4 regions of the Paeniglutamicibacter sp. NPDC091659 genome follow, and region 2 is predicted to be linked to each of the others. Evidence: riboswitches for the same ligand, from Rfam matches in the RefSeq annotation. Region 2 holds a riboswitch; each other region holds the start of a gene.
What was found. A riboswitch is a leader RNA that binds a small molecule or an ion and turns the genes downstream of it on or off. The one in region 2 is predicted to bind S-adenosylmethionine.
Positions count from the first base shown of each region.

Region 1: linked by a shared signal. The riboswitch ahead of ACIQLF_RS16890 (hypothetical protein) and the one ahead of ACIQLF_RS03565 (OsmC family protein) in region 2 are both predicted to bind S-adenosylmethionine.
Region 3: linked by a shared signal. The riboswitch ahead of ACIQLF_RS17520 (bifunctional o-acetylhomoserine/o-acetylserine sulfhydrylase) and the one ahead of ACIQLF_RS03565 (OsmC family protein) in region 2 are both predicted to bind S-adenosylmethionine.
Region 4: linked by a shared signal. The riboswitch ahead of ACIQLF_RS00775 (flavin reductase family protein) and the one ahead of ACIQLF_RS03565 (OsmC family protein) in region 2 are both predicted to bind S-adenosylmethionine.

Region 1 is NZ_JBIVTO010000010.1:42,179-49,268, forward strand. It holds gene ACIQLF_RS16870 (amino acid transporter) at 1-1,211, shown strand, start outside; gene ACIQLF_RS16875 (cupin domain-containing protein) at 1,254-1,829, opposite strand; gene ACIQLF_RS16880 (sodium:solute symporter) at 1,987-3,510, shown strand; gene ACIQLF_RS16885 (DinB family protein) at 3,640-4,218, shown strand; SAM riboswitch class IV at 4,231-4,340, shown strand; gene ACIQLF_RS16890 (hypothetical protein) at 4,361-4,633, shown strand; gene ACIQLF_RS16895 (VIT1/CCC1 transporter family protein) at 4,862-5,965, shown strand; gene ACIQLF_RS16900 (ROK family protein) at 6,068-7,021, opposite strand; gene ACIQLF_RS16905 (LOG family protein) at 7,018-7,090, opposite strand, start outside.
Region 2 is NZ_JBIVTO010000001.1:782,146-789,235, reverse strand. It holds gene ACIQLF_RS03585 (VOC family protein) at 1-347, opposite strand, end outside; gene ACIQLF_RS03580 (MarR family winged helix-turn-helix transcriptional regulator) at 539-1,042, shown strand; gene ACIQLF_RS03575 (hypothetical protein) at 1,254-1,580, shown strand; gene ACIQLF_RS03570 (DUF4190 domain-containing protein) at 1,893-2,207, shown strand; SAM riboswitch class IV at 2,313-2,431, shown strand; gene ACIQLF_RS03565 (OsmC family protein) at 2,471-3,016, shown strand; gene ACIQLF_RS03560 (amino acid permease) at 3,599-5,161, shown strand; gene ACIQLF_RS03555 (MFS transporter) at 5,272-6,516, opposite strand; gene ACIQLF_RS03550 (ABC transporter permease subunit) at 6,670-7,090, opposite strand, start outside.
Region 3 is NZ_JBIVTO010000011.1:1,368-8,457, reverse strand. It holds gene ACIQLF_RS17535 (SGNH/GDSL hydrolase family protein) at 1-659, shown strand, start outside; gene ACIQLF_RS17530 (SHOCT domain-containing protein) at 811-1,221, shown strand; gene ACIQLF_RS17525 (homoserine O-acetyltransferase) at 1,324-2,466, opposite strand; gene ACIQLF_RS17520 (bifunctional o-acetylhomoserine/o-acetylserine sulfhydrylase) at 2,469-3,815, opposite strand; SAM riboswitch class IV at 3,889-4,004, opposite strand; gene ACIQLF_RS17515 (VOC family protein) at 4,174-4,818, shown strand; gene ACIQLF_RS17510 (hypothetical protein) at 4,898-5,143, opposite strand; gene ACIQLF_RS17505 (hypothetical protein) at 5,242-5,523, opposite strand; gene ACIQLF_RS17500 (CPBP family intramembrane glutamic endopeptidase) at 5,673-6,446, opposite strand; gene ACIQLF_RS17495 (phosphotransferase family protein) at 6,555-7,090, shown strand, end outside.
Region 4 is NZ_JBIVTO010000001.1:164,307-171,396, reverse strand. It holds gene dnaB (replicative DNA helicase) at 1-73, opposite strand, end outside; gene ACIQLF_RS00780 (DUF1801 domain-containing protein) at 586-1,011, shown strand; gene ACIQLF_RS00775 (flavin reductase family protein) at 1,123-1,632, opposite strand; SAM riboswitch class IV at 1,705-1,817, opposite strand; gene rplI (50S ribosomal protein L9) at 2,084-2,539, opposite strand; gene rpsR (30S ribosomal protein S18) at 2,555-2,794, opposite strand; gene ACIQLF_RS00760 (single-stranded DNA-binding protein) at 2,857-3,450, opposite strand; gene rpsF (30S ribosomal protein S6) at 3,497-3,802, opposite strand; gene ACIQLF_RS00750 (acyltransferase family protein) at 3,973-6,081, opposite strand; gene ACIQLF_RS00745 (hypothetical protein) at 6,261-7,090, opposite strand, start outside.

The DNA.
Region 1 (7,090 bases), on a different contig from region 2:
TGGGCCTTTCGGGCTTCGAAACCGGCGTGGCCGTCATGCCGCAGATCCGGTCCAATCCGGGCGACACCGAGAAGAAGCCCGCAGGACGCATTGCCGGCGCCAAGAAATTGCTGCTCACCGCGGCACTCACCATGAGCGTCTTCCTGGTTTGCTCGTCGATCGTGACCACCTTGCTGATCCCGGCGCCGGAATTCCAGCCGGGCGGCGCAGCCAACGGCCGCGCCCTGTCCTTCCTGGCCCACGAAATGCTGGGTGAGGGCTTCGGCAGCATCTATGACATCTCGACGATCCTGATCCTGTGGTTCGCCGGCGCATCGGCACTCGCCGGCATGCTCAACCTCATCCCGCGCTACCTGCCGCGTTTCGGCATGGCCCCGGAATGGGCACGCGCCATCCGCCCCTTGGTGCTGGTTCTTATCGGTATCGCCATTGTCATCACCTTGGCGTTCGAAGCCAGCGTCGATGCGCAGGGTGCCGCCTACGCCACCGGTGTGCTGGTCCTCATGGCTTCGGCGGCAGTCGCCGTCACCATCTCCGCCAAGCGCAAGGGGCAACGCTGGCGCACCATCGGCTTTGGAATCACTTCGGTGATCTTCCTCTACACCACGGGGGCCAACGTGGTTGAGCGCCCCGACGGCATCCGCATTGCCGCGCTCTTCATCCTTGGCATCATCGTGGTTTCCTTCTTCTCGCGCTTCCGGCGTTCCACGGAATTGCGTGCCACCTCCGTCACCCTGGACGAGGCCGCCCTGGCGATCGTGAAGTCGGCCGCCGAAGACGACATGGTGCGCATCATTGCCCACGAGCCGGTGCGGCTGTCCGCAGCGCGCTACCGCCACAAGTTGGCCCACGCGCAAATGGCAAGCCACCTGCCCGAGGGTTCACCCGTGATCTTCATCGAGATCAAGATCGCCGATTTCTCCGATTTCTCCCAGGACCTCACGGTCCAGGGCGTCACCCGGCACGGATACCAGATCCTTCAGGCCTCGGCGCCTTCGGTCCCGACCGCCATCGCCGCCACGTGCATCGCCATCAGGGACCAGACCGGAATCATGCCGCACATCTACTTCCGTTGGACGGAAGGTGATCCAGTGCGCAACCTGATGCGCTTCATCTTCCTCGGCCAGGGCGAGATCGCGCCGCTGACCCGCGAAGTCCTGCGCGAAGCGGAGCCTTCCATCAGCAAGCGCCCTTGGGTGCACGTGGGCTAAAGCAGTGCCCTGCGGGCAATCTCGCAGGGCGGCCCGGTGGGGTTACCGCGAGGCCGCGGGCACCAATGTCCAGGTCACCACGGTCTGGTCGTCGGTGGGGTTGATCCAGCTGTGCGGTTCGCGGCCGGGGAAGGTCACGGTGTCCCCCGCATCCAGTTCGAAGCGTTCGTTGGCGAAAATCAGCACGAAGCGCCCGGAAATCACGTGGAGGACTTCCACTTCGCAGTCCACCGCATACAGTTCCTTTTCGCCCTCGCCCCGCGGCTCTATGACCGCGCGAATCACCTGGAGGCGTCGCTCCGAGCGCGCGGTGACAAGCTGCTCGACGATTCCCTCGCCACCCAGCGAAATGCGCGGAGCCTCGGCCAGCCTGACCACATGGGTGTCAGGCTGGGCGAACAGCTCCCCCACGTCAAGTGACAGAACCTGGCACAGGGTGACGAGCGATGCCACCGAGGGGCTGGTCAGGTCGCGTTCGACGCGTGAGAGAAACCCCTTGGTGAGCCCCGTCGATTCGGCTACCTGGTCGATGGTCAGTCGCTGTGCCTGACGGACGCTGCGAAGTCGGGATCCAATGGCCAAGGCCGCATTGCTTGGCTCAACGGGCAAGGCTTTCATGGGCTCGATACTCCAGGCTGCTCAGAAAAAAGTCGGGTTTACATAGCTTAGGGCAATTGACGTGTAAGTCAGCTCACATTAGCCTAGGAGACAACAAAAGTTTACTTGCAGGCACCAATCTTGTTGCCCGCATCGTTCTCCCCAAAGGTTCACTCCCATGGAAATCATCAATGGCACTATCGTGGCCGTCTATCTGGCGGCCATGCTCGCCTTTGGCTGGTGGGGCAAGTCCCGCACCAAGAACAGCAGCGACTACCTCGTTGCCGGCCGCCGCCTCGGCCCGTTCCTCTACACCGGAACCATGGCGGCCGTTGTCCTCGGCGGCGCCTCCACCGTCGGCGGCGTGGGACTTGGCTACAAATTCGGTGTCTCCGGCATGTGGCTGGTGGTCGCCATCGGCGTCGGCGTCATCCTGCTTTCACTTGTCTTCGCCCCGACGCTTCAGCGCTTGAAGGTCTTCACCGTCTCGCAGATGCTGACGCTTCGCTACGGCAGCAAGTCGGCGACCAACACCTCGGGCATCGTCATGCTTGCCTACACGCTGATGCTCTGCGCGACCTCCACCAGCGCCTACGCAACCATCTTCGTCGTGCTCTTCGGCTGGGAAAAGTGGATGGCCATCGCCATCGGCGGCATCATCGTTGTCATCTACTCCACCATCGGCGGCATGTGGTCGATCACCCTGGCCGACCAGGTGCAGTTTGTCATCAAGACCGTCGGCATCTTCTTCCTGATGCTCCCGTTTGCCTTGAACGCCGCTGGCGGCATGGGCGGCATCCGTGAACGTGTCGGCGCCGAGTTCTTCACTTGGGACGGCATTGGCGTGCAGACCATCATCACCTACTTCGTGGTCTACACCCTCGGCCTGCTGATCGGCCAGGACATCTGGCAGCGCGTCTTCACCGCGAAGACCCCGAAGGTCGCCCGCTGGGGCGGCACCACAGCCGGCATCTACTGCGTGCTCTACGGCGCCGCCGGCGCCATCATCGGCCTGGCCGCCCGCGTGGCGCTGCCGGACATCGATGTCGTCAACCTCGGCAAGGACGTTGTCTACGCCGAGGTCGCAACCCAGCTTCTGCCGGTGGCAGTCGGCGGTCTGGTCCTCGCAGCGGCAGTTGCCGCCATGATGTCCACCGCATCGGGTGCACTGATCGCCGCGGCAACCGTTGCCCGCACCGACGTCACCCCGTTCGTCGCCGGCTGGTTCGGCAAGGAAATCCGGGTCAACTCGAACGAGAACCCCGAGCACGACGTGCGCGCCAACCGCATCTGGGTATTGATCCTGGGCCTCGTGGCCATCCTCCTGGCCATCATGGTCTCCGACGTGGTCGCGGCCCTAACCATCGCCTACGACATCCTTGTCGGCGGCCTGCTGGTGGCAATCATCGGCGGCCTGATGTGGAAGCGCGGCAACGGCATTGGCGCAGCAGCGTCGATGGCAGCCGGAACCGTCGTCACGCTGGGCACCATGATCGTCCTGGAAATCCAGGCCGAGAACCGCTTTGACGGAATCTACGCCAACGAACCGATCTACTACGGCCTGATCGCCTCGGCCATCGTTTACGTTGTCGTTTCACTTGCCACGCGGCCCACCGCGACCGCAGTCATCGACGGCTGGAACTCCCGCGTCGCCGGCGAAGGCGACGTCGAGGGCATCGAAGTCGAGTCAATCGCAAAGTAGCCCCTCCGGGCGCTCGAACGGGCCCTGCCGGATACGCGTCCTTGGATGCATATTCGGCGGGGCCCGTTGTCATGCAAGGGGCGTTGCGCACCTAGCCAGTGGGGCATTCCCGCTCCTAGGCTATTGCCCATGGACGATCTGAAAAACCACCTGCTCACGTACCTCAACGCTTCCCGCGAAGCCGTGCTGTGGAAGGCCGAGGGACTGGGCGACTACGACCTGACCCGGCCCCTGATGCCCAGCGGAACCAACATCCTGGGCCTCATCCAGCACCTGGCCTGCGTGGAACTCGGGTACTTCGTGGAATGCCCCGGACAGACCGTCGAACATCCGCGCTTCATTGCCTTGAGCCAGAGCGAGGACTCCGACTACGACATGTGGGTTCCGGCGGACGTCCCCAGCGCGGACATCCTCGATTTCTACCGCAGCGCCATCGACTCGGCCAACCGGAACATCGAGGCATTGCCGCTCGATGCCCCGGCAACGGTCCCGTGGTGGGCAGCGGAGAAACGGAACACCACGATCGGCCGACTGCTCATCCACATGAACGTGGAGACCGCCCGCCATGCCGGTCACATCGACATCGTGCGCGAACTCATTGACGGCAGCTCCGGGGATCGTCGCATTTCCCCCAATTTGCCCGATTATGACGCGAAAGCGTGGACTGATTTGTACCAAAAAATTCAGCTCGCGGCCGAGTCGCGATAGTGTGGTGACCAGCTTCACGAGATGCGGCGCCAAGCTCCGACTGGCCGCGCACCAACCCCAGGTTCATGGGTGGTTCGGATGAAGAAGCGGCCGGTGCCACAAGGCGGCGGCAAGAGCTAGTGAAAGGCCGGCCGCTGCCGCCATGGAACACTCCGTCCCCGTACTTCCCCTCTTTGACCTCCACCGCGCCGTCATCGACTTGAACCTGCACGGTTCCTGGCGCAGCTTCCATGTCGACGACGCGCCCGCCGTCTCCCGCGCACTGGCCGACGCCGTTGCAGCCCCGCGTTGGGACGCGGCGTCGTCGAGTTTGTTGATCCGAACCCCGGTCACCGGAAACACCGCAGGCCGGACACACATTTTTAGCCTCGTCGAATTCTCTGAAGCCCGCCCGAAGGCTAAAGTTGTTCGCTGAAGGGGAGTAGTTCCGAGTCCACCATTCACGGTGGCGGCGGTGCGTCGACATACTGGCCGCAAAGTTGCGGCCCGGCAAACCACCTCGCGGAAATCCGGCGGATTTCTTTGAGGCGAACGAGACCTTCGGCCCACCACGGTGGCCCGAGGTTCAACGCACCCAAAAACTTTGCTTGTTCCTCCCCATCGCATGGCCTCACCCGCCATGGACACCGACCGAGGACGAGACATGACGCCACAAGCGCCAACCCCCACTCACGCCCAAATCAAACGCTGGCGCAAGTATCTGGCCGACGAAATCGCCGAGGGCGCGGTCTACCGCGAACTTGCCAACAAGCGCACCGGCGAGGAACGCGCCATCCTGCTGGGCCTGGCCGACGCCGAAACCCGCCACGAGGAACACTGGCGCAACCTGCTCGGCGACCACGCGGAGAAGGCCACCCGTCCCACGCTGCGCCGCACGATGCTGCGTGTCCTGGCCCGCCACTTCGGTTCCGTCTTTGTGCTGGCACTGGCCCAGCGAGCCGAGGGCGACTCCCCCTACGCCGCGGACACCGACGCCACCCGCCAAATGGCCGCCGACGAGCTGGTCCACGAGGAGGTCGTGCGCGGCCTGGCAACGCGCGGGCGCAACAGGCTTTCGGGCAACTTCCGTGCCGCGGTGTTCGGCGCGAACGACGGCCTGGTCTCCAACCTCGCCCTGGTCATGGGCATCGGCGCCACGGGCGTGGCCAGCTCCCTGGTGCTCTTCTCCGGCATTGCCGGCCTCCTGGCCGGCGCCTTGTCGATGGCCGCCGGCGAATTCGTCTCCGTGCGTTCCCAACGCGAGCTGCTCTCCGCTTCCAAGCCCACGCAGATCACCCTGTCCGCAGCCCCGGACCTCGACCTCGACGCCAACGAGCTGGTGCTGGTCTACAAGGCCCGCGGCATGAGCGACGAGGACGCCGCGCACCGCGCGGCCGAACGCATGGGCCTGTACTCCTGCGACTGCAACCCCACGCTCTCCCTGTGGCCCGAACGCGAAGTGGAGGAAGAGGAAATCGAACACGAGGAAATCGGTTCGGCCGTGGGCGCCGCATCGTCGTCCTTCTGCTTCTTCGCCTCCGGCGCCGTCATCCCGATCCTGCCCTTCATCTTCGGCATGAGCGGCACCCCCGCCATCATGCTCTCCGCCGTGCTGGTCGGCATCGCGCTGCTCGTCACCGGCGGAGTCGTCGGGTTGCTCTCCGGAGCCTCCCCGACCAAGCGCGGCCTGCGCCAGCTGGCCATCGGCCTGGGCGCGGCGGGAATCACCTACGCGCTCGGCCTGCTCTTCGGCGGCACCGTCGCCTGACGCCAGGCGCAGCAATGAAACTGGCCGGCGGCCCCGTGAAAACGGGCCTGCCGGCCATTTTCATGTCCGGGTGGTCGGTTGTTCGCCGGTTCGAACGCCCGTCTACCCCAGTGCGTTCCGGGCCAGGTCGGCAGCGCCCACCAGGCCCGCATCCGGGCCCAGGGCCGCGCCGACCACCCGGGCAAAAGGCCGGTAGCCGCGGCCGCTGAGCGAGCCGCGGTAGGCCTGTTCGGCCGTCTCCAGCAGCAGCGGGGAGGCGGAACCCAGGCCCCCGCCGATCACCATGATGCCCGGATCCAGCACCGCCGCGAGGTTGGCCAGGCCCAGGCCCAGCCACTGCCCCGCCTCTACCACGAGCTCGATGCAGGCTTCGTCCCCGGCGACGGCCAGGGAATTCACCAGCTCCCCGGTGACCGCGTGCGGGTCGTTGCCCGCTGCCTCGCGCAACACCTTGGCCACCGGCCCGTGCACGGCCAGCAGGCTGCGGCCCTCGCGGGCCAGCGCGTTGCCGGAGGCGTATTGTTCCCAGCAGCCCCGGTTGCCGCAGGCGCATCGGTGGCCGCCCGGCACCAGGACCTGGTGCCCGAACTCCCCCGCCATGCCAAAGCGCCCGCGCCGGAGCTTCCCGTCCAGCACGACCGAACCGCCGATCCCGGTGCCGAGCGTCAGGCACACCATGTTGTCCTCGCCGCGCGCCGCGCCGAAGCGGTACTCGGCCCAGCCCGCCGCATCCGCGTCGTTGCTCAACAGCACGTCCCGGCCCAGCGCCCGTTCGAGGTTCCGGCGCAGGGGTTCGTCGCGCCAGGACAGGTGCGGGGAGAACACCACGGTGCTGCCGGTGGTGTCCATCCACCCGGCGGCCCCCACTCCCACCACGGCGTCCGCGCCGCCGGGGCCAAGCTCCCGGACCAGGTCGCACACCGCGGCAAGGACCGCAGCCGGGTCGAAGCCCGGGGTCGGGCGCCGGCCCCTGACCAGGACCGTGCCGTTCCCGTCCACCAGCCCCGCGGCGATCTTCGTGCCGCCGATGTCTATGCCGATCGCGTAGGCGCTCATGCCAGCCCGCGCACCCCGGAAATGCCGCCGTCGTTGAGGCCCACCAGGATGCTGGCCGCCTCGGCCGGA
Region 2 (7,090 bases):
CACGGGGCCTGTGCCAGCGGCTGGCCAATGGTGGCGCCTTCGGCAAGCTTGTCCCAGTAGCCCTGGAGCTCGTCCTTGTCCTCGCCGCTGAGCGTGATCGAGATGGCGGTGCCGCCCTTCCATTCCATGGATTCAGGGGTGTCCGCAGCCATGATGTTCAAGCCATTCGGCCCTCGAAGGTGCCCGTGCATGATCTTCGCATCGTCCGCGGGGTTGTCGGTCTTGGCGAAGTCGAAGTCCGCGAAGGGTCGCAGGTCCAGTTCACCGCCGAAAACCGACTGGTAGAACTCCAGCGCCGGGCGGGCTTCCCCGCGGAAGCTGATGTAGGGATTAAGGATTGTGGCCATGCTGTTCTCCTGACTTGTCGAGGTCTAGCAAGTTGCCATTCTGCACTGCGACAAGGACAAAACGGAAGAGCCCTGCTCGTAGTGTGCCGCTGGCCCCGTGATTTGTCCCGCCCCCGGGGAAGCCGCGGGCCCGGCGTCGTTCACCGATGTTCCGCCCTGTGGCCCCGGGGAAACGCACTAATATGGACTTCATGGAACCCCCTAGCTCCGAGCCAACCCCCGACGTCGACAAGCCCGCCGATCCGCAGGTGCTGGAGCCGTTGATGCAAGAGGTCGAGAAGCAATTTTCGATCATGGCCGTCAAAGCCCGCACCGCGATCCGCAAGCGTGCGCTGGACATCCACCCGGAGCTGCAGCCGCTGGGCTACAGGGTCCTGTCGATTTTGGTCAGGCAACAGGCACAGCAACAAATAGTCCTGGCATCGGAACTCCACGTGGACAAGGCCACCATGAGCCGGACCATCAAGCAATTGCAGAGCCAAGGACTGGTGACCAGGGAGCCCGACCCGAGCGATGGGCGCGCCATGCTCGTCAGCATCACGGATGCCGCCCGGGAAGCATGGGTCGCATCCGGGACACGGGCCAGGATCCTGATGCGCGAGCGGTTGTCGAATTGGGAACCGGATGAGATCCGTCGTTTTGCCGACTTGCTGGCACGGCTCAACGACTCGGAGTCTGAGCAGAGCGAGGGTTAGTCGTCGCCAAACCATGATCGATACCGCCGCCCGGGCCCCAGCAGCCGAGACTTTCCGGCCCCACGCGGCTCGGATGGCACTTGTGATCATTTCGTTGCGCTGGACGGCGATGCTTTTCGCCATTTCATGGCCAAACGCCGGTACGCTCAAAATCTAAGGACGCACCTTAGACATCATTCACTTGCACCATCATCTTTTTCGCGGAGGAAAAATGACTCAGCCGGCCGACAACCAGCCACAGTTCAATGGCGCTGCCCCGTACCAGGGAGCACCTACGTACATCCAGAACAGCCCCGAGCAGCTGCGCGGCGCCCAGCTTGCCCAGACTTCCATGATCCTCGGCATCCTGTCACTCTTCGTCGTCGGGATCATCCTTGGCCCGATCGCCATTTCCAAGGCCAAGAAGGCAGAAGAGCTCCACACTGCGGCAACCGTCGGCAAGGTAACCGGCTGGATCGGAACCATCCTCGCCATTCTGAGCATCATCGCGTTCGTGCTCATCACGGTCGTAGCCGGCATGGCCGCTTCCCAGTCGTAAATCCTCACGAAACCATGAAGATGGCGGCCCACCAAGAATTCAAATCTTGGAGGGTCGCTATTTTTGTGTTTTTGCCAATTGCCCGGCGGCACCCAAGGCAATCTCGGAATTCCCCGAACCGGAATTCTCCGTCTGCGGCGATCCTCCGTTGGCCCAACCCATCTGCAAACGACCGGAATCGCCACGAACCGAAGATGACCCAAGGGCGAGCCTCAAGTGCACCTGCAGTCATCTTTGGCGTCCCGACAAGGCATCTTGCGCCTTTTGCCGTGGGGACTCCGCTAGTCTCGATTCAACCGGATGTTCCGCCGCATGGCCTCCGGCAACCAGAGCTATCACGTCGGAGGAAACATGACACAGTACCCGGAGCTAAATCGAGGCCAACAGCTTGCCCAGACCTCGATGATCCTGGGCATCCTTTCCCTTTTCGTTCCCCTTGTCGGCATCGCCTTGGGCATCATCGCCATCAACAAGGCAAAGGAGGCCGAGCAGTTGAACACCGACGCGACGGTCGGCAAGGTGACTGGCTGGGTCGGCACCATCTTGTGGATCCTGTCAGTGATTCCCTTTTTGCTGCTCATCCCATTCTTCTTGCTCACGCCCTTCTTTTTCTCCACAGGCAGCTGACCCGGCACGCAGCTGACATGGCGGCAGGATCGTCCCCCGTTTCATGACGCTGCATGAAGCATTTTCTTGCCTCGCGCTCGGTATCCCCGGCACACTTGTCAACAGAATCACGAGTTCCAACCATTCACGACCCTGGTCGGTTGGACGGCAACCCCCTTCGTCATAGCGGGGTGCTCCAGGTGAAGATTCGACGCCGTCCAACCGGACCGGCGTAAGTATGGCGACGTGGTTGGCACGCGCCACCACGGAAGGATCGATCTCCCATGTCTGAGACCCTGCTCGAAACCACCCCCGACATCCTGCGCGCCGAGAAGCTCAACGCGGCCGGAAACGCCTGGGGCGAGCGCATCACGGCGGACACCGCAAGTGCCTCGCTGACGTTCAAGGCCAACGGAACCGCCGTCGGCTCCGTCGCCACCGAAGTCACCGCCGGCAAGCACACCTTCCTGGTCGACGAGCCGGTCGGCCTGGCAGGGGACGACGCGGCGGCAAGCCCCGTCGAGTACGCCTTGGGCGCATTGATTTCCTGCCAGGTGGTCGTCTACCGCCTGTACGCCCACCAGCTGGGGATCAAGATTGATTCGCTGGACATCGATGCTGAGGCAGACCTCGACGTGCGTGGGCTCTTCGCAATCGATGAGACGGTTCGCCCCGGCTTCGGCGGCGTCCGGCTCAAGGTGACGGTGTCCGGCCCCGAGACCCGCGAACGCTACGAGGAGCTGCAGGCGGCCGTCGACGCGCACTGCCCGGTCTTCGACATCATTGCCAACCCCACGCCGATCAGCGTGGAACTCGTCGTCGCCGACTAACTATTTGCAGCAATTGATCGAGGGGGCCATCCGGCGGGTGGCCCCCTCGTCGCGTTTGGGCGGCCGATGACGGGCGCATTCGGCCGATCGCCCTATATCACACCCGGTTCGGATGAACACTGGCTCAGGGCCACTGTCGAGTCTTCCCCGGGGTGGCCCGATTCTCATTTTGTGACGAACGCCCGTCATAATAGTCAGTGTCGTTTCGTTGAATCTGAGCAATCAGACGGTATCTCCGAGCGACATTTCCGGGCCTAGCAGGCCCAGATCAAAGACTGTGGCATGGTCTTGATCCAGATAGACCACCGCCGGGAAGCTACCAATGCATCAGCAATACTGTGCCTCGGAGCGGACGAGAACAAGGTTATCCATTCGACCATCTGTGGCTCACGCCTTCGGATTGGCAACCTTGCGTGACGCTCTGTATAGTCCACCACCCCGAATTTCCCCGGAAAAAACCGCACTAATACAGGGATGTGCGGTATGTGAGAAACCAGACACACGTCACGCAGCGGCACCAGCACACGGATCCCCTGTGAGCAAAGTCGCTTCAATGGCCTCCGGTGGTGTTGCATGACACCCATGAGCAGAACTTCCGTGACACTTGAAAATGAATCGCTGGTGCAGCGTGGCACCGCGAACACCGTCGGCGACGGCACCGACGCCGGCAAGCCCGACAACGAACTCAAGCGCGGGCTAAGCAGCCGCCACCTCCAGATGATCGCCATCGGCGGTGCCATCGGCACCGGCCTGTTCGTCGCTTCCGGAGGCACGATCGCCCAGGCCGGACCCGGCGGCGCACTCGTCGCCTACGCGCTGGTCGGCCTGATGGTCTTCCTGCTGATGCAGTCGCTCGGTGAAATGTCGGCGAAGATCCCGGTGGCTGGCTCGTTCCAGACCTATGCGACCCGGTTCGTTTCCCCGTCCTTCGGGTTCGCGATCGGTTGGAACTACTGGTTCAACTGGGCCATCACCGTGGCCGCCGAGCTCGTGGCCGCCGGCATCATCATGGACTTCTGGTTCCCCGGGGTCCCCGGATGGATCTGGGCAGGCTCGTTCCTGGTGCTGCTCACGGGGGTCAATGCACTCTCGGCCAAGGCCTTTGGCGAAAGCGAGTTCTGGCTTTCCATGATCAAGGTCGTGGCCGTCGTGATCTTCCTGATTGCGGGCGTACTGATGATCGTCGGCATTCTCGGGGACACTTCCCCGGGCCTCAGCAACTGGCAGAACCGCGAGGACGTCTTCCACGGCGGCTGGGTATCGATCATTTCCGTCTTCATGATCGCCGGGTTCTCCTTCCAGGGCACCGAACTGGTGGGCGTCGCGGCAGGCGAGGCCAAGAATCCTCGGAAGGAAGTCCCCAAGGCCATCCGCTCCGTCTTCTGGCGCATCATGATCTTCTACATCGGCGCCATCTTCGTGATCGGCTGCCTGATTCCGTTCACCGACCCGAGCCTGCTGGCCTCCGGCGAAGCCGACATCGCCGCCTCGCCCTTCACCCTGGTCTTTGAGCGCGCGGGCATCGCCTTTGCCGCGGCCCTGATGAACGCCGTGATCCTGACGGCGATCCTCTCGGCGGGCAACTCCGGCCTGTATGCCTCGACGCGCATGCTTTACGCCATGGCCCATGACGGCAAGGCCCCGAAGGCCTTCGGCCGCACCAATTCCCGTGGCGTGCCGATCAACGCGCTGCTGGCCACGGCCGCCGTGGGGCTCTTCGGGTTCCTCAGCGCCATCGTCGGGCAGGGCGCCGCGTACGCCTGGCTGCTGAACGTCTCGGGCCTGTGCGGGTTCATCGTCTGGGCCGGAATCGCCCTGTCGCACTACCGGTTCCGGCGCGGCTTCCTGGCGCAGGGCAACAAGGTCAGCGACCTGCCCTACAAGGCATCGTTCTTCCCCATCGGGCCGCTGCTGGCCTTCGCCGTGCTGATCGTGGTAATCGCGGGACAGAACTACGAGGCAGTGCTGGCCGGTCGCGGCATGGAGGTACTCTCCTCCTACATTGGCATCCCGATCTTCCTGGGGCTGTGGATCATCCACCGCCATGTCACCAAGTCGCGCGTCGTGTCGCTGCTGGAGATGGACCTTTCCGGTCCCAAGGACGTCGAGGATTACGTCGAGGAGTACGCCGACTCCAAGGTCTAGCCCGGTTGGATCCAGGCCCGACGACAAAGCCGCAGTTGCCCAAGACCATGGTCTTGGGCAACTGCGGCTTTGCTTGCAATGGGCCCGAGGCCTGGCCGCGGGCGGGGAAACTACTCCACGCGCCGCAGGGCCGGCCGGCGGTAGGCGCTTGCCGCGATGCCCAGCAGCAGCTGGAGCACCACCACGCCCAGGAGCAGGACCAGCGGAACGGTCCAGGCGCCGGTCAGCGCAAAGAGCAGGCCCATGCCGAACGGGCCGCTGGTGGCCACCAGGTAGCCGATCGACTGCGCCAGCGTGCTCATGGCCGTGGTTTCCTCCGGCGTTTCCCCGCTGTGGGAGATGACAAGCAGCACCAGCGGGAAGATGGCAAAGCCGACGCCAAGCGCGATCGCGCTGATCCAGGCCAGGTCCAGCGGCAACAGCAGCAACCCCGTGACGCCGATCCCCGCGGCCACGGAGCAGGTCACCATGGCCGAGCGCAACTTGTTGAGCTTGTTCGCCATCCACAGCACAAACATCGTTGCGGGAATCGACATGATCTGCAGGAGCCCGAGCATGATGCCCGCCTGGGCGGTCGGCATGCCCCGGAAAATCAGGATGGTCGGCAGCCAGCTCATGATCGCGTAGGCCAGGATGCCCTGGACCGTGAACAGCCCGGTGATCACCAGGCCGCGCTTGGTGCGCAGGAGGCCCAGGGCGCTGGCCCGGGGGCCGGCGGCAGGCGCCGGCTTCCCGCTGCGGGCCATCAGGATGAACGGGATGAAGGCCAGCGCGCCGGCAAAGGCGAGCAGGCTCCATGCGGCCAATCCCAGCGTGGGCGACCCCGCGGCCATCGCCAGCGGCACGCTGAGCGAGGATGCGGCGGTGGCTCCGATGGACATGGTGATGGTGTAGACACCGGTCATCATCGAGGTCTTGTGGGCGAAGTTTTCGCGGATGAACGAGGGCATGGCCACGTTGCACAGGGCGATGCCGCACATCGCGGCGACCGTTCCGGCCAGCAGTGCCCAGGTGGCGGGAACCCCGCGGAAGGCAAGCCCGGCGCCCAGCACGCACAAGGCCAGCATGATGGTTCCGCTGAGCCCCAGGCGTCGGGCCACCCATGCGGTCGACGTGCCCGCCGCGGCGAAGACCAGCGTCGGAATGGAGGGAAGCAGCGCGGCAACGAAAGGCCCGTACCCGAGGAACTGTTGCAGGTCGTGGTAGAGCGCCGAGGCGCTGGTGATGCCCGCCCGCAGGTTCAACCCCACCAGGATCACGGCCAGCAGCGAAAGCAACAGGAATCCTCGCGAGACCCGTTGCGGGGTCGGTTGTGGATTTTCGTTGTCCGCTGTTGGTTTTTCCTTGTTGGGCATTCTCACAGGGTACGGGTCGAGCCCGTTCGGGAGCCAATGTGCTGGTGGCAAGGTTGCTCACATCAGGTGAGCAATTGGGGCGAACGGGGACAACCGGCTGCCATCGGCGGAACGCCTGAAGCAGGATGTCCCCACCGGCAATTTCCCTGGATCCTAAGATGCGCCGATGTCGCGGTGCCGCAGCGCCAGCACGCTCACGACGATGAACACCAGACTCAGCCCGCCCAGCCCCGCGACCGCCGCCCACGGGACGCCCTCGACCAGGGGCGACCCGCCATAGGCCCAGTAATAGGGCGAAAAGTTGTGCAGCCACTGCAGGTCCTGGCTCTGGTTTCCCAGGGCGTTGAAGACGTAACCGACCACCGCGACCGCGGTGCCGGCGATGATGCCGAACAACCTGCGCCCGCTCAGCGCCCCCGCCACCAGGGCGCCGGTTCCGCCCAGCAGCGTCAGCAGCACAAACATGAGCACGCCGGCAACGACCTTGGACGGATCGATGCCCAATTGCGCGGGCCCGTTGAGCGCCAGGATGACCACCAGCACCAGGAACGCCAGCAGGAGCATGCGGATGACC
Region 3 (7,090 bases), on a different contig from region 2:
CGAATCTCGCCATCCGCGGCCGTCTCATTGCCCAGGTTTTCGACGAGCAGGCGGGCCCGGCACTTGAGCTCAAGCCGGATTTGATCAGCCTGTGCGCCGGCGGCAACGACGTCATTCGCCCCGGGGGCGATCCGGACGCCATCGCCGACAAGCTCGACGCGCTCATGCGGATCCTTGCGACCTCGGGCGCAACCATCCTGCTTTTCACGGGCCCCGACATTCGTGACACACCGGTGCTGGGCGGCATTCGAGGCAAGGTCGCAATCTACAACGAAAACGTTCGCACCATCGCAGCCCGCTACGACGCCGTCGTGGCAGACATGTGGTCGCTGCGTGAATTGCACCAGCCGCAGATGTGGGCCGACGATCGACTGCATTTCTCGCCGCTCGGACACCACACGATCGCGGCCATGGCACTAGATGCCTTGAACGTTTCGCATGACCTGCAGCACGCCCGGCCAGGGGAAATTGAATCCAAGAACTGGCGCGAGGCTCGCCGCGAGGACCTAATCTGGGCCCGCACGCATTTGGCGCCGTGGGTCCTTCGCCGCATCCGGCACCAATCCTCGGGCGACGGCATCACACCCAAGCGCCCCCTGGCCGTTCGGTTCAGCGAGCCCACGGTCGGCCCGTCGCTGGGAACCGAATCGATCGACTAGGCATTTCACCGAGAAACCGAACCATTCGTCACAAATGGAAAACGGTTGGCTAAATTCGACGGTTCTGCAATCAATTGATGTTTGACTAGTGTTAACAGGCCGTACAGCGGCGATGCACACGCCAACGCGAGTTAGGACAGAACGGCAAATCATGACCCTAGCAAGCACAAGCACGATCGACGATTTCCCCACCGAGCTGCTGGGGCCAGATGAGACCGTCCAATTCGGAACACTCGGCCCGGACCCCACCGACTTACCCGGTGGCATGGGTTTCATCTTCGATGCGGTTCCAGCCTTCATGGGGATATTTTTCGTGGCATTCATCGGCATCCTGGCATTTGGGGCATTCGTCTGGGTTCGAAACTACAAGACCACGAAGAACGCCGGCATGGACATCTTCACGCTGGAGACCGACCTTGCAACCCGGGCGGCCAAATCCCAAATGTTGGCACCGAAGAAAACCATCGAAGAAAAACTGGCCGAGCTCGACAGCCTCCTGGCCCGCGGTCTCATCACCCGCGACGAGTACACGCAGGCGCGCCTCAAGGCACTGACCGACTAGATCCGCATAGCCCGCATAGACGTATGGCTCCGGTTGAAGAATGATTCTTCAACCGGAGCCATACGTCTTCAGTCCCTCAACAGCCTTCCGTAAACCAGATCCCTAGGAGAAAATCTGGTTTCGCAGCGCATCGCCGAGTTGTTCTATATCGGTCAGGAACCCGTCGTGCCCGATCGGCGAGGTGATGTAGCGGACCTCCACCGGGTTCGGCAGGGACTTCGCCAGTCGTTCCGATTGCTCGGGCCAGTACAGTCGATCGGAATCAACCGCCGAGACGAAGAAATTCACCGAGCCCAGGCGTGACAACGCAGCCTCAACCGAGCCGTGCCCGCGTCCCACGTCGTGGCTCATCAGGGCATCGGTCAGCACCAGGTAGCTGTTGGCGTCGAAGCGGCCCACCAGCTTGCCGGCCTGGTGGTCCAGGTAGCTCTCCACTTGGTAGCGGCCCCGGTTCAGGTCCTTCGACCCGACGGGAGCCTCACCGTCCTGCGCGGAGCGCCCGAAGCGCACCTCGAGCTCGGGTTCGGCACGGTAGGTGATGTGCGCGATCCTGCGGGCCAGGCCGAGCCCCGCCGAGGGGACATTGTCGTTGGCGTAGTAGTCGCCGCCGGCAAAGTCCGGGTCCAGGCGGATGGCAGCGCTCTGCGCTTGGGCAAAGGCGATCTGTTCCGCCGAGGATTCCGCTGTTGCCGCAACGACGACGCAGTTCTTCACGCGTTCCGGGAACTCGACAGCCCATTCCAGCACCCGGGCCCCGCCCATGGAACCGCCGAGAACCGTGTGCCAGACCTTGATGCCCAGGGCATCTGCCAGGCGTGCTTCCAGACGCACGGAGTCCTTGATGGTGGTGAACGGGAAACGCGAGCCCCACGGCTTGCCGTCCGGATCCAGGCTTGCCGGACCGGTGGAGCCAGAGCAGCCACCGACCATGTTTGCCGAGACCACAAAGTAGCGGTCGGTGTCCACGGTCTTTCCCGGTCCGACAAAGCCGTCCCACCAGCCGGGCTCGGTCGAGAGCCCGCGTGCGACGTGTGAATCCCCGGTCAGTGCGTGGGCAATGTAGACCGCGTTGGACGCGTCCTCGTTAAGCGTCCCCCAGGTTTCAAAGCCCAGCACCACGTCCGGAAGCACGCCGCCGGTTTCAAAGGTGTATTCACCCGTGTGAAGGTGCCGAAGGATCCCGTCCGGGGCGTAGCCCAGCGTCTGTGCCGTTTCGGCGTCGTAAAGCACCACGTCTGTCTCCACGCTCAATTAGTGGCACCCTGCAGTTCAACCTCGGCGAGCGAGGCGACTGCCTCAAAACCGGCCCGGAGGTCGGCAATGATGTCGGCAACGTTTTCAATGCCCACGCTCAGGCGCACCAAGCCGGGGGAAACGCCGGCGGCGACCCGCTCGGCCTCGGTGAGCTGCGCGTGGGTGGTGGAGGCCGGGTGGACCACCAGCGAGCGGACGTCGCCGAGGTTTGCCACGTGGGAGTGCAGCTTCAGTGCATCGACGAAGCCCTGGCCGGCCTCGAGGCCGCCGGAGATTTCGAAGGCAACAATCGCGCCGATGCCCTTGGGGCCGTACTTGCGGCCGCGTTCGAACCACGGGCTCGATTCGATGCCGGCGTAGTTGACCGACTCGACCTGCGGCTGCGCCTCGAGCCACTTGGCGACCTCCACGGCGTTGGAGACATGGCGCTCGATGCGCAGCGACAGCGTTTCCAGGCCCTGGGCGATCAGGAACGCATTGAACGGGGAAACTGCGGACCCCAGGTCGCGCAGCAGCTGGACGCGGGCCTTCAGGATGTAGGCGAGGTTGGCGCCGAGGATGCCGTTGACGCCCAGGTCGCGGCCGAAGACCAGTCCGTTGTAGGACTCGTCCGGGGTGTTGAAGCCCGGGAACTTTTCCGGGTCGGCGGCGAAGTCGAAGTTGCCCGAGTCCACGATGACGCCGGCGATGGCCGTGCCGTGGCCGCCGAGGTACTTGGTGGCCGAGTGGATCACGATGTCCGCACCCCATTCGATGGGACGCACCAGGTACGGGGTCGCAAGGGTGTTGTCGACGATCAACGGCACGCCGGCCTCGTGGGCGATGGCCGAGATCGATTCGATGTCCAGGACGTCCTGGCGGGGGTTGGATACGACCTCGCCGAAGAGCGCCTTGGTGTTCGGCTTGATCGCGGCACGCCAGCCGTCGAGGTCGTCGGGATCAGCAACAAAGGTGACCTCGATGCCCAGCTTGCGCAGCGTGTGCTTGAACAGGTTCTGCGTTCCTCCATAGAGGCTGGGGCTTGCCACGATGTGGTCCCCGGCCTCCGCGAGGTTCAGGATCGCGAAGGTCGTGGCGGCCTGGCCGGAGGCCAGCAGCAGCGCGCCGACGCCTCCCTCGAGGCTGGCAATGCGCTGCTCAACCGCGTCCTGGGTGGGATTGCCGATGCGCGTGTAGATCGGCTCCAGTTCCTGCAGCGCGAAGCGCGCGGCAGCGCTTTCCGCGGTCGGGAACACGAAGGCAGTGGTTTGGTAGATCGGCAGGGCCCGCGCACCGGTGGTGGCGTCCGGCTCCTGGCCCACGTGGATCTGACGAGTTTCAAATGACCAGTCGTTTGACATTATTCTCCCCTTCGAGGATTCAAGGGGTATGCCCGTAGCCGACACCTGTGGCGTCGGATTCTACGTAGGGGCATGCCCGCGCTTGTCCTGCGTCCTTGTGACGCAGGGCCTGGTCTTCACCCGGGGCACCCCACCGCGGTGGAGGGTTGCCGTCCAGCAAGCCGGGGCTTGTTGCTGGAACTCATGACCTTGTGAATCAGTCTGGCGCAAGGAAATGCGGGCGCGCAAGAACATCTCAAAATGTGACAACGCGGAAGGAATGGGACGCTGGCCCGAATTTGACCATGAAAGCGCCAGCCAAACTCAAGTTAGGTAACCCTAACTCGAGAGCCAGATCACATCGTGCCATGATGGGCACATGATGAGGTTGGACCATGTAACTTACGCTTGTGGACCCGACGGCCTCGCGGCAACTGCCGCTCGGATCGGCGCGGCCCTTGGACTCGAATCTGTAAAGGGCGGTATTCACCCACGATTTGGTACTCGCAATGTCATCTTCCCGTTGCAGAATGACCAGTACCTCGAAGTTGTCGAGGTACTGAACCACCCGGCATCGGACAAGGCACCGTTCGGTCAGGCCGTTCGCGCCCGTTCCGAACTTGGCGGCGGCTGGATGGGCTGGTGCGTTGCGGTTGATGACTTGGCACCGGTCGAGGCTCGCCTAGGCCGTAGCTCGGTACCGGGAAATCGGAAGTTCCCCGATGGACAGGAACTGACCTGGCGCCAGATCGGCGTCAACGGCTTGATCGCCGACCCGCAGGTCCCGTACCTGCTGCGTTGGGATGACGGGACGGAGAACCTGCACCCGTCGAAGGCACTGCCGCCGGTTGGCAAGATTTCGTCGATCAGCATCGCCGGATCCAGCGAACGCGTTGCAGACTGGCTCGGACAGCCCGAGCAGTTGCCGGTCGGCGACGTCACCGTCAACTGGCAGGCACCCAACGGCACGCCGGGAATCCTCTCAGTGACCTTCGAAACCCCCAAGGGTTCGATCACGCTATAGGGATTCATTAGGACAAGACAACAGCCTCGGGGTTGTGGTGAAACCGGAAGTTCCGGCCTCACCACAACCCCGAGGTTCTTTAACCTTGTTGCCGCCACCGGCCGGCCGCTCCCCCACCGGCGGCTCGCTGTACCTCGTCTTTCAGGATCTCAAAGTGCCGCACCATGATCGATCCGATGGCCATGAAGATGCCACCAACGAACAGGATCTGTTGGAGCGCAAAGACTGCGCCAGCGAACACGTCCCACGCCACGGGAATAGCGCCAAACAGCCATAGGGTCACGGCGGTGCTCGTGAAGGAAAAGACCACGCCGACAACGGCCATGGTCAATCCCAGCCTCAACATTTGTCTCGAACTCATGAAGTTTGGCATCGTCCCTCCGTCATCAGTGGGGTCTGTGACAGATCGCCGAGCAGCGATCGTCAGTCCTCTTCCGCACGGGGATGCATCTGCGGTTCCTGGCGGATTCCGTCCACGGCTGCCTCCGCCGAACGGACGACAAAGGACCCAGCCAGCAGGAACAGGCCACCGTAGAAGGCGCCTTGTTGCAAGACGTAGACAACGGCGCCGGCCATGCCAAGTGGCAGTTCGAAGTCGTTCTGGTTCATCGCCAGCCAGTTCCAAATCGGCGAAACAAGGATGTTGAAGAAAAGGCCGATGATGCCCAGGATCAACCCGACCCGAAACATTTTTTGTGAACTCATTGCTGCGGGCACTCGGTTCTCCTGACGAGGAACTCCCGGGCGTCATTTTCTTCCGAGAGGAAACGGGCTGACGGGAAACGGCTTTCCCGTCAGCCTAGCGAGACCCCGGCTTCGCGCAAGGGAACACAAATGCGGCGATCAAACCGTTTTTAGGAACCCACCCCGATGGCCGAACCCAAGAGCGCGTAACCGACGAATCCGGCGATATCCAGGAACGCATGCGCGATGACCAACGGCATGACACGGCCCCGCCGTGAATACACGTAGCCGAAGACGATGCCCATGGCGACATTGCCGACAAACGGCCCGATGCCCTGGTAGAGGTGGTAGCTGCCGCGCAGCACGGCGCTGGTGACAATGATCTGCCATTTGCCCCATCCCAGGCGACCCAGCCGCTCGAAGAGGTACCCTACGACGATGACCTCCTCCAGGATGCCGTGGCGGATCGCTGAAAGGACAAGGACAGGAATGGTCCACCAATAGTCGTCCAGCGCGGCCGGGACAATGAGCGTGGTCAGCCCCAGCGCGCGGCCCGCCGCATACACACCGAGCGTCCCAAGGCCCATGGCCAGGAACAGGCCCGCACCCCATCCCAAGTCCTTTAACGGTCTCGCGAAGTCGAAGCCCAATCGGGCAAAGGCGTTTCCGCCGGGCAACCGCCAGAGCAAGTAAAGCACCAGCATGACCGGCACCAAGGCAAAGAAGATGTCCAGGAGTTGGTAGGTGAGGTCGAAGTACTCGCGCTTGTTCAGCGAGTTATTCAGTGACGTCGTCTGCGACCCCAGGGGCGCGCGGGTCATCTTGTCGATGAGGTTCACGATCGAGTAGATGCCCGATTGCCCCAGGGAAAGGCCAAGCACTATCAACAACTCGATCTTCAGCGCCTTGCGCGAGCTGCCTTCCGGGTTGCAGGCCGGTGGCATCGCGGGTTCGATCGGTTGGCTTTGCTCCACAGACCTTTGATTCATGTTCCCGATCCTACTTTGTCGCGATGCATCAACACCTTGAGGTTGACCTGCAAGGATGGTGCCGTGATCCGAAAACCGCTGCCACAGGAAATTGCCCTCGCCCAATCCCTTTATCCGGGACCGGCATGGGAATCCGCCCACGTCAACGAGGGTGGCCAATTCCATGCGGTGCTCGTCGCCGAAAACGAGGCGGTGCTGCGGATAAGCCGCACCTCGGCTGCCGGACGGCAGATGCAGCGGCGGGTGGACCTCGTGGAAGCCCTGGCACCCCGGCTCGGTTTCGAGCTGCCGACGGCACTGACCCCCGTGTGGCACGGCGGCGACCGCTCGGCAGTGGTCCAGCGTTACCTCCCGGGAAGCGCACATGCCCCGCACATGGGCGATGCCGCGGCGTTGCGGCGGCTGGTGGAGGAACTTGCGGGCATCGACGTCGCGCCGCTGGCCCACCTACTGGCGCCGCCCTTTGCGTTCAATGGCCCCTGGACGTCCGCGAAGACCGCCGCGACGTTGCGGGCGCTGCCCGCGGGGCTGGTCGCGGAGGCGGAACTGGTTCTCTCGACCATCGCCGGCTTTGCCGCGATTCCACCGGCGCTTGTCCA
Region 4 (7,090 bases), 620 kb from region 2:
CCGCAACCAAATCCTGTGGCGGTGTACGGCCATAGTCGGATTCGGACGTGGCTTCCGTGCTGGACAGCGACATGGATTTTCCCTTCAAGCTTCGCGGGTTCCCGGTTTTCCGCATCATTATCTACTTCAGTGTCGCAGGGTCGGCCGACCTTTTGGTACGTCCAATCTCACGTGTGCGAAGAGACACGCAAGCCTGTGGAAATAGGTGGGGAACACTGTCACCTTAGACCCCATTTGCCTCAAACCCAACACCGTTATCCACAGGGGCTGTGCATAACCTGTGCACCTTGCGGCGTGTTGTGTGCACAGTCTGGGGAGAACATTGTGGATTACCGATGATTTTTGCCAAAAATATAGAGCTGACTAGGTATTATGCATTTACATGCCTGTGGACAGAAAGTAGTTATCCACAGGTTTGCGGAGTAAAAAACTTGGTTATACACGCAAAAACCCCGAGATTCCGCGGTTAATCTCCGTCGGTTTCCACGGTTACCCACAAACTATCCACAGCTATCCACGGGGTTCGGGGAAATCTGGGGATTAACAAGGTTGATGACCGTCGACAGCGCTGTAATACTGGCTCGCATGGCCGCCAATAAAACAACCCCCACCCGGGTTGATCCACACGAGTTCATCGCCTCCGTCACCCACCCCGTTCGGCGCGCCGACTCACGTGCGTTGCTGGAGATGATGGAGGAAGTCTCCGGGCAGCCGGCGACCATGTGGGGGCCGACGATCATCGGATTCGGAACCTACCACTACAAATACGATTCAGGCCGGGAAGGCGACGCCGGCGCGATCGGGTTCTCGCCCCGCTCAACGATCCTGGCTCTCTATGGCCTGACCATTGCGCCGGAGTCCGGGGAGCTCTTGGGCAAGCTGGGAAAGCACAAGCGCGGTGTCGCATGCCTGTATGTCAACAAGCTCGCTGACGTCGACTTCGGGGTTCTCACGGAGTTGGCGCGGTACGGGTACCGCCACATGATGGAAGTCGTCCACGACCCTTCCTAGTCGCAGGGGCGGTGCCTGCCTCGCTGCTTCCACCGAAAAGAGGAGGCCTGCCGGTAGACCCAACATGCGGTGCGGATCGCTACCGGCAGGCCCTGTGCTTCCGAGTGGCGTCTAGGAGACGAGCTGTTCGGCTTCCAGTCGACGGAATGCCGACCCGTGGAAGACCAGCGGGGAATTCGTTTCATCGCTCGTCTGGTGGCCGTGCACGCGCAGCAGCACGACGTGGTGGTCGCCCGCGGGAATCTCCTGCTCCACGGAGCAATCGAGCCACAGGCTTGCATCATGGAGCAGGAGGGCGCCCTCGTCGGTGGAATCCAGGCGGAGCCCCGCAAAGCGGTCTCCTGTCTTGGAAGCGATCTGGCGGCAAACCCCCTCGTTCTTCTCGCTGAGCACGGATACCCCGATGCGGGCACTGGATCGAACAACCGGCCAGGTGCGCGAGGTGTTCTGGACCGCGAACATCACCAACGGCGGATCCATCGAAACGCCGACGGTGAACGACGAGGCGACGATGCCCTGCGGCTCACCGTCGACGATGGCGCACAGTGCAGCAATGCCAGAGGGATGCTGGGCGAAAACGTTGCGCAAGGTGTCTGGGGTGAGGTCTGTTGCAAGAGTCATGGCTCGGTCCTTCGGCTTCATGCCCACCTTGAATCGGGTACGCGCCAAAAGCGCAGCTGCCCATCATCCAGTGTGCAGTACTTGCCCCCGGGGTCCCGCGGGCCGAATCGTCACCTGGAGCACCCCACTACCGCGAGAGGGTTGCCGGTCAACAAGCCAGGGCTTTTGCGTTGACACTCTTGATTCATGACTAACGTTAGGAGAAAGGTTTAGCTTCAGTCAAAGATTGTTTCGACACAATGGGTCACGAAGCGTAAGAATCGAACATTCTGCGACCAACATTCGCTTTTCGTCCTCATCTGTCGATATAGGGCCTCCGCACCATTTGGTCGATGCCGGCTCGTTGGCCCCATGCAGGCACCCAAGCGATCGGTTAACGCAATGAGGACCCCACCCGAAGGTGGAGTCCTCAATCGCTTATCGTCCCGAGGGGCGATGGGTGTGCAGAGAATTACTTCTTTGCAGCAACAACCAGCAGCGAGATGGTCGCGGATACATCGGTGTGCAGACGCACGGTAGCCGAGTAGTTACCCGTCGACTTGATGTGATCGTTGATCTCGATGTTGCGCTTGTCGATCGCGCCAACGCCGGCGGCTGCAACAGCCTTGGCGATGTCGTCGGTCTTGACGGTGCCGAAGAGGCGACCGGTAGCGCCGGCCTTGACGGTCAGCTTGACCGGCTTGGCGGAGATAGCGGCGGCAAGTGCCTGTGCTTCTTCCAAGGACGCAACGGCGCGAGCAGCACGGGCGGCCTTGATCGACTCAACCTGCTTCTCACCGCCCGGGGTCCAGGTGATGGCGAACGAGCGCGGGAGAAGGTAGTTACGTGCGTAACCGTTCTTCACCTCAACGATGTCGCCTGCGGCACCGAGGCCGGTAACTTCGTGGGTCAGAATGAGCTTTGCCATGTTTGTATACCTTCCTTAGCCGCGGCCAGCGCCGGAGTAAGGCAGCAAGGCTACTTCACGCGCGTTCTTGATGGCCTGTGCGATCTTGCGCTGTTCCTGAACGGAAACGCCGGTAACGCGACGGGCACGGATCTTTCCGCGATCCGAAATGAACTTGCGCAGCAATGCTACGTCCTTGTAGTCGATGACAGTGATGTCAGCGGCCTTCAAGGGGTTGGACTTTGGTTTGGGCTTACGGAGTTCAGCCTTAGCCATCGTGGAGCTCCTTTATCAGGTGGAGCCCGCAGAATTTTCTGCGGGATGGTGAATAATTTTGTTTAGAAGGGCGGTTCGTCAGAACCCGGGTTGCCCCATCCGCCGTTGTTTCCTCCGGCAGGAGCGCCCCAAGGATCGGCTGCAGGTGCATTCCAGCCGCCACCGCTGTTTCCGCCGGCGTTGCCGCCACCGAAACCACCCTGGCCGCCGGCGTTGCCGCCGCCGAATCCGCCGGCATTGGCGCCGGCATTCTGCTGTCCACCAAAGCCACCGTTGCCGCCAGTGCCGGAGCGCTGGGTGCGGGTGACCTTTGCGGAGGCGTAACGCAAGGACGGGCCGATTTCATCGACCTCGAGCTCGGTGACGTTACGCTTTTCGCCTTCTTTGGTTTCGTAAGAACGCGACTTGAGGCGGCCCTGAGCAATGACACGCATGCCCTTGGTCAACGTCTCAGCGACGTTTTCGGCAGCCTCACGCCACACCGATGCGCGGAGGAACAGCGTGTCGCCGTCCTTCCACTCATTGGACTGGCGATCGAAGGTTCGCGGGGTCGAAGCGATCGTGAAGTTCGCGACTGCCGACCCTGACGGGGTGAAACGTAGTTCTGGGTCACCGGTCAAATTACCGATTACCGTAATGACGGTCTCGCCTGCCATTGGAGCCTCCTAAAAGGTGTTGTTCTACGAAGATCGAAAAGCAGAATTACTCTGCAACGACCTTTGCCTCTTCCGGGCGGGTGATCTTGGTGCGCATGATGGTCTCATTGAGGCTCAACTGGCGATCAAGTTCCGCGGAAGTAGCGGGGGTGGCGGTGAAGTTAACTACCGCGTAAATGGCCTCATTCTTCTTCTGAATGTCGTAGGCCAGGCGGCGACGGCCCCAGATGTCAACGTTCTCGATGGTTCCACCATCGTTACGTACAACGTCCAGGAACTTACCGAGGGTCGGTTCAACGGTTCGCTCGTCGACCTCGGGGTCGATCAGCACCATCAATTCATAAGCACGCATGTGAACCCACCTCCTTTGGGCTAAACGGTCACGGCATTTCCGCAACAGGAGGTTCTTTGCATTTGCTGTCGTCGATACCCGATTGCCAGGTACGACAGAAACAGCCTTGTCCAGTCTAGCGGAAAATCGCTCCCTGACCCGACGGACCCGCGTGCGGTGCGTCACTGCGGTCACCGCACGCGGTCGTCCAGTCCGTCGGCGCGCAGCTTCGCCTCAAGTCGGGCGCCGAAGACCGGGGCAAGGGTGCGCATGTAGGTGTCGGAGATGTGGTGTTTGTCCCGGTATACCAGCACGTTCCCGATCACGGCCGGGCAGAATCCGCCGACACAGAACTGGTCGGAGAAATCCAGCACGCCGACCCGCGGCTCGCGCTTGGCCGCGGCGAGCGTGAAGTCGTTGGGCTCGAAGGCCCTGGATGCCGGGGCGCCGCAGGATTCCAGGTCATCCGGATGCTGCGCCACGCAGTCCCGCGCAAAAACCTTCGTCCCGGGGCGCGGGGTGTCAACGATCGGGTAGACCTTGATGCCGGCGTCCTCAAGCTTGCCCCAGTACTCGGCGAAGCCCTCTGCGGCACCCTTTTCCAGGACGGCCCCGGCCCAGTGACTGGTCACCACGGCATCCACGTCGCCGCGGGAGATGATCCGCTTCAAGGTGTCCGAGTTGGCCTGGTGGCACGAAATGCTGCCGTTTTTCTCGGCAATGCGCTCGGTGGCAGTGAACGGGCAGGAATTCTTCAGGTAGGTGAGCAGCGTCCAGCCGTGTTCCTTGGCGGTGGCTTCCAGCGCCCGGTACCAATGCGTGGCATGGGAGTCGCCCACCAGGGCGATGGTCAGGGTTCCGTCCTCCGCTCCCTCGGCGCATTCGCGGGTGAACGGGGAATCCGGTTTCTGCACGCACTCGCCCAGGTGCGGGCGGTCGCGCTCCGCGTCGGCGGGGACCGGGATGATCTGCTTCTTGCCCGGCAAATAGGGCGGCGCGCCGTCGGGGATCGAGGCGGCACCGAGCTCGGGCGGAGGTTCCGCCAACAGCGTGGCGGCCGCGTCTTCCTTCGCGACGGTGTCGCGTTGGGCCAGGGTCCCGGGGGCCAGGGACATCGCCGTAACCAGGGCGACCACGACCGCGCCGGCGCCCAATGTCCGCCACTTCGAGGAAGACAGCGGAGCCAGGGTGCGCACCGGGGTTTCGATCCAGCGGTGGCTGGCCCCGGCGAGCAGCAGCGACAGCACCAACAGCCCGGTTCCCTGGGCCGAGTCCGGCTCGCTGCCGGAGAAGTGCAGGAAGAAGATGAGTACCGGCCAGTGCCACAGGTACAGCGAGTAGGACACGTTGCCCACCCATTGCACCGGGGGAAGTTCGAGGATTTTCTGCGGGGCCAAAGCTCCACTGGTCTCCCCGGCCAGGATCACCGCCAGGGTTCCGGCCACCGGCAGCGCCGCGGACAGACCTGGGAAGGACGTGGCCGCGTCAAAACCAAAGGCCGCAGTGGCGATGGCGGCGAACCCTGCCCAGGCCAGCGCTGTACGGGCGCCTGGGGCATGGAACCAGCGGCCGTTGCGTCGTCGTCCGGGTTCGTGCGGGGCCAGCAGAAGCGCCAGGAGTCCGCCGGCGGCCAATTCCCAGACACGGGCCGGGGTGACGAAGTAGGCGGCAGGGCTCCCCGAGCCCACCAGTGCCATCGAGTAGGCAAGCGAGGCAACGACGACCGTGCCGAAGACCAGTAGGAGCGCGGTGCGCGGGAACGCGCCGGCGGTTTCCCGCCGGCCATACCGCATCTGGCCCAGCCATACGGCCAGCAACACCAGCAACGGCCAGACCAGGTAGAACTGCTCCTCGACACCGAGCGACCAGAAGTGGTTCAGCGCCGTGGGCGCGGAATCGGCCGCGAGGTAGTCCACGGAGTCGGCGGCCAGCACCCAGTTTTCCACCGAAAAGGCGGCGGCCAGGGCCGCGATTCCCACGGCTTTCCACTGCGTGGCCGGCAGGAAGGCCAGCGTGGCTCCCAGCACCGCGATGATCACCACGGCCGCGGCGGGCAGGATCCTGCGCACCCGCGCGGCCCAGAACCCCGGCAGGTCGATGCGACCCGTCTTGCGCACCTCGCGCAGCAGGTGCCCGGTGATCAGGAACCCCGAGATCGCAAAGAACACGTCGACCCCGATGAAACCGCCGGGAACCAGTTGCGGCGCGAGGTGGTAGGCCACCACGAGCAGCACCGCCACGGCGCGCAGCGCCTGGACCTCTGGCAGGACACTGCGCGGAAGCTTCGGTTCGGCGGTCATATCCGCGAGCAAAGCACGCTTCGGTGAACAGCGGGTAAAGCACCGGCGTCGGGAGGCCCCGACACTGCGCCCGTGCGAGCCCCTTCGGCGGCGAATCCGCAGTCCCCGACGCGGCGGAAAAGGCTGAAGCGCCCCAGGACAAGTGTCCCGGGGCGCTTCAGTGGATGGAGCAGGTGGTGCTAGTTGGCGGTGAGGTTCAGCTTCTTGGCCAGCTCGTCCACCAGTTCGTCGGCTGCGACCAGATCGGATTCAGCCTTGACCACGGCAGCTGCGGCCGCATTGGCGTCTGCAACGGCGTTTACGTGTGCGGTCTGGGCTGCATCACGAATCGCGGCGAGCGGGGCCAAGGTGGTTGCGGCCGCGGTCTGGGCGACCGTGGCGTTCTGCAGCTCGATGCCCTTGGTGAAGACCGTGTTCTGGGCGCCCATGAGGTTCATGATCGTGGCGCCCAGATCGGCGTTCAGGCCGGGGATGCTTGCCTGGACATCAGCCTTGGCAGCCTGGTCGCGAACTACGTCGCCCTGGGCAGCCAGGATTGCAGCAGCGTTGGCGTCGAGTGCGGACTGGGCCGCGTCGCGGACGTCCTTTGCGGACTGGGCGTCGTCCTCGGCGTCCTTGACGTCGCCCTCGACACCGGCAACATCAGCAGCCAGCTCCTCGGCGAAGTCCTTGGCGTCGTTGGCCGCATCCTGAGCGTTGTCGACAGCGGTCTCCAGCGCCGGGTTGACGTAGGCCGCGGCGACTGCGTCGTCGTGGTCTTCGGTGGCGTTGGAGAGAACCAGGGCGTCTGCAGATGCGGTCGCGGTCGCGGTCGCCTTTGCGGATTCCAGACCCGGAACCAAGGCCGCGGCGTTGGTCAGCTGGGTCGTCAGGGCGGCCAGCTCGTCTTCACGAGCGCTCTCGGCAGCCAGCGCATTGTTGAATGCGGTCTGCTTGGCAGCGACTGCATTGTGCGCAGCGGTGGCAGCCGACACAGCGTTGCTGTGGTTGGTCGTCGCAGTGTCCAGGA